One region of the Nonomuraea sp. NPDC050227 genome, then DNA from elsewhere that is predicted to be linked to it. Evidence: riboswitches for the same ligand, from Rfam matches in the RefSeq annotation. Region 1 holds a riboswitch; the other holds the start of a gene.
What was found. Region 1 has a riboswitch for glycine ahead of gcvT (glycine cleavage system aminomethyltransferase GcvT). Riboswitches for the same ligand answer to the same signal wherever they lie in the genome.
Positions count from the first base shown of each region.

Region 2: another riboswitch for glycine. It lies ahead of gcvP (aminomethyl-transferring glycine dehydrogenase); the one in region 1 lies ahead of gcvT (glycine cleavage system aminomethyltransferase GcvT).

Region 1 is NZ_JBITJF010000009.1:265,404-270,091, forward strand. It holds gene ACIBK9_RS32595 (L-serine ammonia-lyase) at 1-585, opposite strand, end outside; gene gcvH (glycine cleavage system protein GcvH) at 644-1,033, opposite strand; gene gcvT (glycine cleavage system aminomethyltransferase GcvT) at 1,030-2,115, opposite strand; glycine riboswitch at 2,150-2,249, opposite strand; glycine riboswitch at 2,270-2,367, opposite strand; gene ACIBK9_RS32610 (M28 family peptidase) at 2,617-3,990, opposite strand; gene ACIBK9_RS32615 (M4 family metallopeptidase) at 4,062-4,688, opposite strand, start outside.
Region 2 is NZ_JBITJF010000002.1:478,191-482,878, forward strand. It holds gene ACIBK9_RS09390 (FHA domain-containing protein) at 1-282, shown strand, start outside; gene ACIBK9_RS09395 (MerR family transcriptional regulator) at 306-932, shown strand; gene ACIBK9_RS09400 (bifunctional nuclease family protein) at 1,065-1,535, shown strand; gene ACIBK9_RS09405 (MerR family transcriptional regulator) at 1,683-2,303, shown strand; glycine riboswitch at 2,352-2,448, shown strand; gene gcvP (aminomethyl-transferring glycine dehydrogenase) at 2,615-4,688, shown strand, end outside.

The DNA of each region.
Region 1 (4,688 bases):
CAGGGCGGAGATCGACAGGCCGGTGTTCGAGCAGTGCTTGAGCAGCTCCTCGCCCGAGGCGAACGGGTAGGGCAGGACGGTGTCGTCGGGCTTGATGCGGTCGGCGCCGGTGGCCTTCTCGTCCACGACGAAGCCGCCGCCGACGGAGAAGTAGACCTTCTCGCGCACGGTCTCGCCCTGCTCGTCGCGGGCGGTGAAGCGCATGCCGTTGGGGTGCTCGGGCAGGGAGATCTTGCGCTCGAAGACGAGGTCCTGACCCACGACGAAGGGGATCTCGCGCTCGCCGTAGAGCTTGACCGTGCCCGCGGCGCGCATCTCGGCCAGGCGGGTGTCGACGGAGTCGACGTCGACCAGTTCCGGCTTCTCACCGGACAGGCCGAGCAGCACCGCCTTGTCGCTGCCGTGGCCCTTGCCGGTCAGGCCGAGCGAGCCGTACAGGATGACCTCGACGCGGGCCACGCGGGGGAGCAGGCCGTCGTCGTGCAGCCCGCGGGCGAACTTGTGCGCGGCGGCCATCGGGCCGCCCGTGTGGGAGCTGGACGGTCCGATGCCGATCTTGAAGAGGTCGAAGACGCTGATCGCCATTGATGGCGCCCTTCAGTTCAGGAAGTGCCGGGGCCCGCGGCGGGCCCCGGCGTTGGTGTCAGGACTCGCCTGAGGTGAGCGCCGTGTACTCCTCGGCGGACAGCAGGTCCTCCGCGTCGCCCTCCATGCGGACGCGGAACATCCAGCCGTCGCCGTACGGGTCGCTGTTGGCCAGCGACGGGTCGTCGGCCACGGCCGAGTTCACCTCGACGATCTCGCCGCCGACGGGCGCGTAGATCTCGCTCACCGACTTGGTGGACTCCACCTCGCCGACCGAGTCACCCGCCTCGACGGTCGAACCGACCTCGGGGAGCTGCACGAAGACGACGTCACCAAGAGCCTCGGCGGCGAAGGCCGTGATGCCGACGGTCACGGTGATGCCGTCGTCCACGCCCGACACCCACTCGTGCTCCTTGGTGTAGTTCAGGTCGTCAGGGATGTTGCTCACTTGTTCCTCCTGTAGAAGGGCAGCTCGACCAGGTCCATAGGTTCATGGCTGCCCCGGATGTCCACGGCCAGACCTGTGTCGGCACCGGCGTCCACGTAGGCCATCGCGATGGGCTTGCCCAGGGTCTGGGAGGGCGCACCGCTGGTGACCTCGCCGACGACGGCGCCGTCGCGGGTGACCGGGTAGCCGTGACGCGGCACCCGGCGGCCCTGGGCGACCAGGCCGACGAGGCGGCGGCGGGGCTGGTCGTCCTTGACCGCCTCCAGCGCCGCCCTGCCGACGAAGTCACCGGGCTTGTCGAATTTCACCACTCTGCCCAGCCCCGCGTCGAACGGGGTCAGGTCGGAGCTCAGCTCGTTGCCGTAGAGCGGCATGCCGGCCTCCAGCCTGAGGGTGTCGCGGCTGGACAGACCGGCGGCGCGCAGCCCGTGCGGCTCGCCCGCGGCCTCCAGGGCGCGCCAGAGCGGCACGGCGTCCTGGTTGGCGACGAACAGCTCGAAGCCGTCCTCGCCGGTGTAGCCGGTACGGGCGATGAGCGCCTGGCGGCCGTCGACCACGCCGGGCAGGCCCGCGTAGTACTTGAGACCGTCGAGGTCGGCGTCGGTGAGCGTGGCCAGGATCTCCTGGGCCTTCGGGCCCTGGATCGCGATGAGGGCGTACTGCTGGGAGCGGTCATCGACCGCCGCGTCATACGACTTAGTACGATTTTTCAGCTCATCCGCGACCTTGTCGGAGTTCGAGGCGTTGGCCACCACCATGAACTCCTCGTCCGCCAGCCGGTAGACGATGAGGTCGTCGAGCACCCCGCCGCGCTCGTCCACGATCATCGTGTACCTGGCCCGGCCGGGCGCGAGCGCCGACAGGTGGCCGACCAGCGCGTAGTCGAGGGCCTCTCCGGCCTGCGGACCGGTCAGGAAGATCTCGCCCATGTGCGAGAGGTCGAACAGCCCGGCCGCCTCGCGGACGGCTTTGTGCTCCGCGGACTCGCTGCCGTACCGGAGCGGCATGAGCCAGCCGGCGAAGTCGGTCAGCGTGGCGCCTAGGGCCTCGTGGACGTCTCGTAGCGGCGTAGGTCGGGACATTTGTCGCACCTCAGGACAGGATTGGATGCCAGCATCCTCCCCCTCTGTCATGGATGCCTGAGAGCTTCGCCCGAGTTTTACCGGACTTTCACCTTCGGCGAGGCCCCGAGGGCCTGCTTTCCAGAGGTCACCTCCCCGTAAGAACGCCTTACAGGGCTGCCGCGCGGTCCTTTGCCTTGAGAGGTTCGCGGGGAGGGCTTGCTCCTTCAGGGACCCTGACCGGCTGTCAGGGTGCTCTCCCGCACGGTTTCGCCGGTGATGTCCGTCAGCCTAGTGCCGTCATGGGGGTGTTGTCGCGCTTCGCCCTCCACCATCCGCGGCATCCGCGACATACCGCACGCAGCGAAAAGCGGCCGCGGCCCCGGAGAGGCGGGGTCGCGGCCGCGTTGGTGGCCGCGCGCGAGCCGGTCATGGCAGGTCAGCTCGCACGCGGCAGCTCGGGGCGGGCCGGCGGTGACCGGCCCGCGCGGGATCAGGCCCTACAGATGACAGGCCCTGAGGTCAGGCCCGTGCCCAGAGGGCGGGCACGTTCGGCGGCTCCCAGCCCGGCAGGCTGGTGTGCGCCTGGAGGCAGCGGTAGCTGACCCCCTGGTAGGTGACGACGTCTCCGGCCGTGTACGACTTGTAAGCCGTCCAGGTGGTGCCCTGGCCGTCCCCTCCGACGGTCAGGGTGAAGGACGCGGAGTGGTCCGCCGTCGCCCCGTCGCCGTTGATCCCTATGGTGTACGTCCCCGCCGCGACGCCGCTGGTGGTGGCGATCGTGACGGTGGACGACTGGCCCGCCTGAACCGTGGACGGGCTGAAGGAGACGGTGACCCCGCTCGGCACGTTCCCGGCGGAGAGCGCGACGCTCTGCGCCTGGCCGGACGTGACCTGGGTACTGACCGCCGCGGTAGCCGACTGACCGGCCTGGACCGATGCCGACGACGGGGTCACCGAGATCGAGTAGTCGTTCTCCGTGGGCGTGCTGGTGCCCACGGCGAGCTTCCATATGGCGTAGGCGATGGCGTCGGAGTTGCGGTCGAGCGCCGTGGTGTTGATGGCGCTCGGGTAGCTGTCGCACGCGCTGTGGTAGCAGCGGTCGAACGCCTGCCCGGCCGAGCCGCCCCACTTGGCGGCCTGGGCCGAGCTCTTGACCGCCCCGGCCCCCGTGGCCAGGCCGCCGACCCGGACGCCCGCGCTCTTGAACGAGGCGTGGTCGCTGCGGCCGTCGCCCTCCCTGTCACCCTCGGTCTGCAGGCCGATGGTGGCGAAGTAGTCGTTGAAGGTGCGCTGGATCGCCGCGTCGTCGTCGTAGACGAAATAGCCGGCGTTGGTCGAGGCGATCATGTCGAAGTTCAGGTACACCTCGACGCCGCTCGCGCCGCCGTTCTGGACGTAGTACCTGGACCCGACCATGCCCGCCTCTTCGGCGCCCCACCAGCCGAACCGCACGTGCTTGGTGAGGGTGGGCTTGCGGGCGGCCAGGGTGAGGGCGTTCTCCAGGAGCGCGGCCGAGCCGGAACCGTTGTCGTTGATCCCGGGGCCGGCCGCGACGCTGTCGAGGTGGGCGCCGAGCATCACGGTCTGGTTGGCCGGGCCGCCCGGCCAGTCGGCGATCAGGTTGCTGCCGCCGCTGAAGTTCTGCACGCGGGTGGTGAAGCCGGCCGCGTCCAGCTTGCCCTTGATGTAGTTCATCGAGGCGGTGAAGCCCGGCCTGCCCGAGGCGCGGTTGCCGCCGTTGCTCGTGGCGATGGACTGCAACTGGCTCAGATGCGCCGTCACGTTCGCGACGGGGATGTCGGGCGCGGGGTCGGCGGCGGCGCCGGCCGGTCCGGCCGGCGTGGTGAGGGTCAGGGCCAACGCGGCGGTGGCCGCGGCGCCCAGCCTGAGCATGGCGTTCACGATCTGTGGCTCCTCAAGGGGGTTGGGCGGCCACCCCGGCGTGGCCGCCCAGGTCGTGCGACTTAGACCGGCTGCCAGAGGGCAGGGGTGTTGGGCGGCTCCCAGCCCGGCAGGCTGGTGTGCGCCTGGAGGCAGCGGTAGCTGGTGCCCTGGTAGGTGACGGTCTGTCCGGCCGTGTAGGCCGTGTACGTCTGCCACGTGGTGCCCTGGCCGCCGCCCACCGTCAGGCTGAAGGAGGCCGAGTGGTCGGCGCTCGCGCCGTCGGCGTTCAGGCTGATCGTGTACGTGCTGGGCGTCACGCCGCTCGTGGTCGCGAACGTCACCGTGGACGACTGCCCGGCGGTGATCGTGGACGGGCTGAAGCTGACCGTCACGCCCGCGGGCACGTTGCTCGCCGCCAGGGCGATGCTCTGCGCCTGACCGGCGGTGACCTGCGTGCTGACCGTGGCGGTGGCCGACTGACCGGCCTGCACCGAGGCCGACGACGGGGTCACGCCGAAGGAGTAGTCGTTCGGCGAGCTCTGCCCGATCTGCAGGTTGTAGGTGGCCTGGCGGTCCACGTCGGCGCCGTCGGCCGTGATGGCGATCGAGTGGCTGCCCTGCGGGCTGCCCGCCGAGGTGGTGATCGTCAGCGTCGAGCTCTGCCCCGCGGTGATGGTGGCCGGGCTGAACGAGGCGGTCACGCCGGC
Region 2 (4,688 bases), on a different contig from region 1:
GGGCCCAACCAGGGCAGCCGGTTCCGGCTGGACAAAGACCTCACCACGACCGGGCGCCACCCGGAGAGCGACATCTTCCTCGACGACATCACCGTCTCCCGTCGCCACGTCGAGTTCTACCGCCACCGCGGCGGCCAGTTCTCCGTACGCGACGTGGGCAGCCTCAACGGCACCTACGTCAACCGGGAGCGCATCGAGGAGGTTCCCCTGCACTCCGGAGACGAGGTGCAGATCGGCAAGTTCCGCCTCGTCTTCCTGATGAGGGTCAACGCCGGCGCATGAGCTCACAGGCGGCACGCTCGCACATGAGCATCGGGGAGGTGCTCGCCCTGCTGCAGGGCGAGTTCCCCGACGTCACCGTGTCCAAGATCCGCTTCTTGGAGGGTGAGGGGCTGATCGAGCCCGAGCGCAGCCCCTCGGGCTACCGCAAGTTCACCCATCTCCACGTCGAGCAGTTGCGTTTCATCCTGACCGAGCAGCGCGACCACTACCTGCCGCTGCGGGTGATCAAGGACAAGATGGCCGAGAGCTTCGGCCGTCCGCGCGCGGTGCAGCAGGCCCAGGAGATCCGCTACGACCGGGCCCAGCTGCTGGAGGCGGCCGGCATCGACGAGGAGACCCTCGCCGAGCTGGAGGACTACGGCCTGCTGGCCCCCGTGGCCAGGCGCTACGACGAGGAGGCGCTGAAGATCGCGCGCAGCGTCGGCGCCCTGGCCCGCTTCGGCCTGCACGCCCGCCACCTGCGCGCGATCAAGGCCGCCGCCGAGCGGGAGTGCGGGCTGGTCGAGCAGACCGTCGCGCCCATTCTCAAGCGGCGCGCGCCCGGCGCCATCGGCGAGGCCGACGAGGCCGCCAGGGAGTTGTCCACGCTCCTGCTCGACCTGCACGCCTCCCTGGTGCGCCTCGGCGTCAGGTCTGTCCTGGGCCGCTGAGGGCACAGAGCTGGAAGGCCGGGGCACATTCCAGGCCTGCCGGGTGTTACGTTGAAATGCATAAGCGTGTAGCAGAAACGACCCAGTCAACAGCTGTGCCGGGCGACCGGCCGGCCGAATACGGAGCAGCCCGTGTTGCAGATGGAGGTCGTGGGCGTTCGAGTTGAGATGCCCACAAACCAGCCGATCGTCTTGCTCAAGGAGGCACACGGGGAACGGTTCCTTCCGATCTGGATCGGCATGACCGAGGCGACCGCGATCGCCCTGGCGCAGGCCGAGGAGCCGCCGCCCCGGCCGCTCACCCACGACCTGTTCAGGGACGTGCTGAGCGCGCTCGGCGTCGGGCTGCGCGCGGTCAACATCGTGGCCCTGCGTGACGGCATCTTCTTCGCCGACCTGGTGTTCTCCAACGGCGTGGAGGTCAGCGCCCGCCCCTCCGACTCGATCGCCCTGGCGCTGCGCACCGGCGCGCGCATCTTCGCCAGCGAAGAGGTGGTCCAGGAGGCCGGCGTGATCATCCCTGACGACCAGGAGGACGAGGTGGAGAAGTTCAGGGAGTTCCTTGACACGATCACTCCCGAGGACTTCGGCAGGGCGGGGTAGGTATTTCAGTGCATTTACGCTTCACGACGCGCCGAGCCGGATCGTTGACTGAGCATGGTCACGGTCCTACGGTGCAAGTGAAACCCGTGGTCGCCCTTTACGAACCCCCAGATCAGGCCATGGGATGAGAGAAAGCCGGAGGTCCGCGTGGCGGTCAGCAGCGGCGAGGGAAAGACGGCCGGCCAGGAAGATCCGGTGCGGCGCGAGAGCGCGCGGCAGCGTGCCGGAGAGCAGGGACTGCTCTTCGACGAGCAGCCCGCGACGGTGCCCGACGACATCGGATACCGCGGGCCCACAGCCTGCTCGGCAGCCGGCATCACCTACAGGCAGCTCGACTACTGGGCGCGCACGGGCCTGGTCGAGCCCACGATAAGAGCCGCGCACGGCTCGGGCTCGCAGCGGCTCTACAGCTTCCGCGACATCCTGGTGCTCAAGGTCGTCAAGCGGCTGCTCGACACCGGGGTGTCGTTGCAGCAGATCCGCACCGCGGTGCAGCATCTGCGTGACCGCGGGGTCGCCGACCTCGCGCAGATCACGCTCATGAGCGACGGTGTCAGCGTCTACGAGTGCACCTCGGCCGACGAGGTGATCGATCTCCTCCAGGGCGGCCAGGGCGTGTTCGGCATCGCGCTCGGCCGGGTCTGGCGAGAGGTCGAGGGCTCCCTCGCGGAGCTGCCGGGGGAACGGGCGGCGGTCGAGGACACCGTCCCGGCCGACCATCCCGCTGACGAGCTCGCCAAGCGGCGTCGCGCACGCCGCACGGGGTGAGCTGAACCGCTGAACACACCGTAGTAATCTAGGACAGAGTAAGGCTGATGACCCCGTGCGGGAGAGTCCCTGGGCTGCGGTCCTGGGGCGCCGAAGGAGCAACCCTCCCCGGAATCTCTCAGGCATCCCGTACCGCTCGGGTGAGGCAACTCTGGAAAGCAGGTGCGCCCGCCAGGCGCACCTCACCGACGGTGCAAGCCCCACGGTGGGGTGAAGCTCTCAGGTCGCGATGACGTCGCGATGACAGAGGGGGAGATCCGGCACTCGCCCGCGCCCTGGCGCCGGTCTCCAAGCCTCGGGAGGCAACCTCCATGACCGACCTGTCCGCTCCGCCGTTCTCGTCCAGGCACATCGGCCCATCGGAGTCCGAGCAGCAGCGCATGCTCGAGGCCGTGGGCTTCGAGTCCGTCGGCGATCTGGTGGCCGTGGCCGTGCCCGAGGCCATCAGGGTCAAGGACCGGCTCAAGCTGCCGGCCGCCGCGAGCGAGACCGAGGCCATCGCCGAGCTGCGCGAGCTGGCCTCCCGCAACCGGGTGCTGACCTCCATGATCGGCCTGGGCTACTACGACACCGTCACGCCCGCCGTCATCCGGCGCAACCTGCTGGAGAACCCGGGCTGGTACACCGCCTACACGCCGTACCAGCCGGAGATCTCGCAGGGCCGCCTGGAGGCGCTGCTGAACTTCCAGACGGTCGTCTCCGACCTGACCGGCCTCGACGTCGCCGGCGCCTCCCTGCTGGACGAGGCCACCGCCGCGGCCGAGGCCATGACGCTGGCCCGCCGGGCCGGCAGGTCCAAGAGCGACGTGTTCGTGGTCGACGCCGACACGCTGCCCCAGACCAAGGCCGTGCTGGCCACCCGCGCCGAGCCGCTCGGCATCACGCTGGTCGAGCACGACCTCGACGGCGAGCTGCCCGAGTGCTTCGGCGTGCTCGTCCAGTACCCGGGCGCCTCGGGCCGCCTGCGCGACTTCCGCGACGTGGCCGCCAGGGCGCACGAGGCCGGCGCGCTCGTCGTGGCCGCCGCCGACCTGCTGGCCCTCACGCTGGTGGCCGCCCCCGGCGAGCTGGGCGCCGACATCGCCGTCGGCTCCTCCCAGCGCTTCGGCGTCTCCTTCGGGTTCGGCGGGCCGCACGCGGCCTACATGTCCGTACGCGAGGGCCTGCAGCGGCAGATGCCCGGCCGGCTGGTCGGCGTGTCGGTCGACGTCGACGGCGACCCCGCCTACCGGCTGGCCCTGCAGACCCGCGAGCAGCACATCCGCCGCGAGAAGGCCACCAGCAACATCTGCACCGCCCAGGTCCTGCTGGCCGTGATCGCCGGCATGTACGCCGTCTACCACGGCCCCGAGGGCCTGCGCCGGATCGCGCACCGCGTGCACCGGCACGCCGTCGCGCTGGCCGGCGGGCTGCGCGAGGCCGGCCTGGAGGTCGTGCACGGCGAGTTCTTCGACACCGTGCTCGTCCGGGTGCCCGGCAGGGCCGCCGAGGTGGTGGCCGCCGCCGCCGAGCGGGGCGTCAACCTGTGGCAGGCCGGCGACGACCACGTCTCGATCGCCTGCGACGAGAAGACCGGCGCCGCCGAGCTGGTCAAGGTGTGGGCCGCCTTCGGCGTCGAGCGCGAGGAGGTGGCGCTGGAGGCCGACGCGCTGCCGGCCGAACTGCTGCGCGAGTCGGACTACCTGACCCACCCGGTCTTCCACAGCCACCGCTCCGAGACCGCGATGCTGCGCTACCTGCGCAGGCTCCAGGACAAGGACATCGCGCTCGACCGTTCGATGATCCCGCTCGGCTCGTGCACGATGAAGCTGAACGCGACCACCGAGATGGAGCCGATCACCTGGCCGGAGTTCGCCGGCGTGCACCCGTACGCGCCGGAGGCCCAGACCGAGGGCTACCGGGAGCTCATCGGTACGCTGGAGGGCTGGCTGGCCGAGGTGACCGGCTACGACGCGGTCTCCATCCAGCCGAACGCCGGCTCCCAGGGCGAGTTCGCCGGCCTGCTGGCCATCCGCGCCTACCACCAGGCCAACGGCGACACCGAGCGGGACGTGTGCCTGATCCCGTCCTCGGCCCACGGCACGAACGCGGCCAGCGCCGTCATGGCGGGCATGCGGGTCGTCGTCGTGGCCTGCGACAACGACGGCAACATCGACCTGGCCGACCTCGACGCCAAGATCGCCAAGCACCGCGACAAGCTCGCCGCGATCATGGTGACGTACCCGTCCACGCACGGCGTGTACGAGGAGTCGATCACCGAGGTCTGCGCCAAGGTGCACGAGGCCGGCGGCCAGGTCTACGTCGACGGCGCCAACCTCAACGCCCTGGTGGGCCTGGCCAAGCCGGGCGAGTTCGGCGCCGACGTGTCCCACCTCAACCTGCACA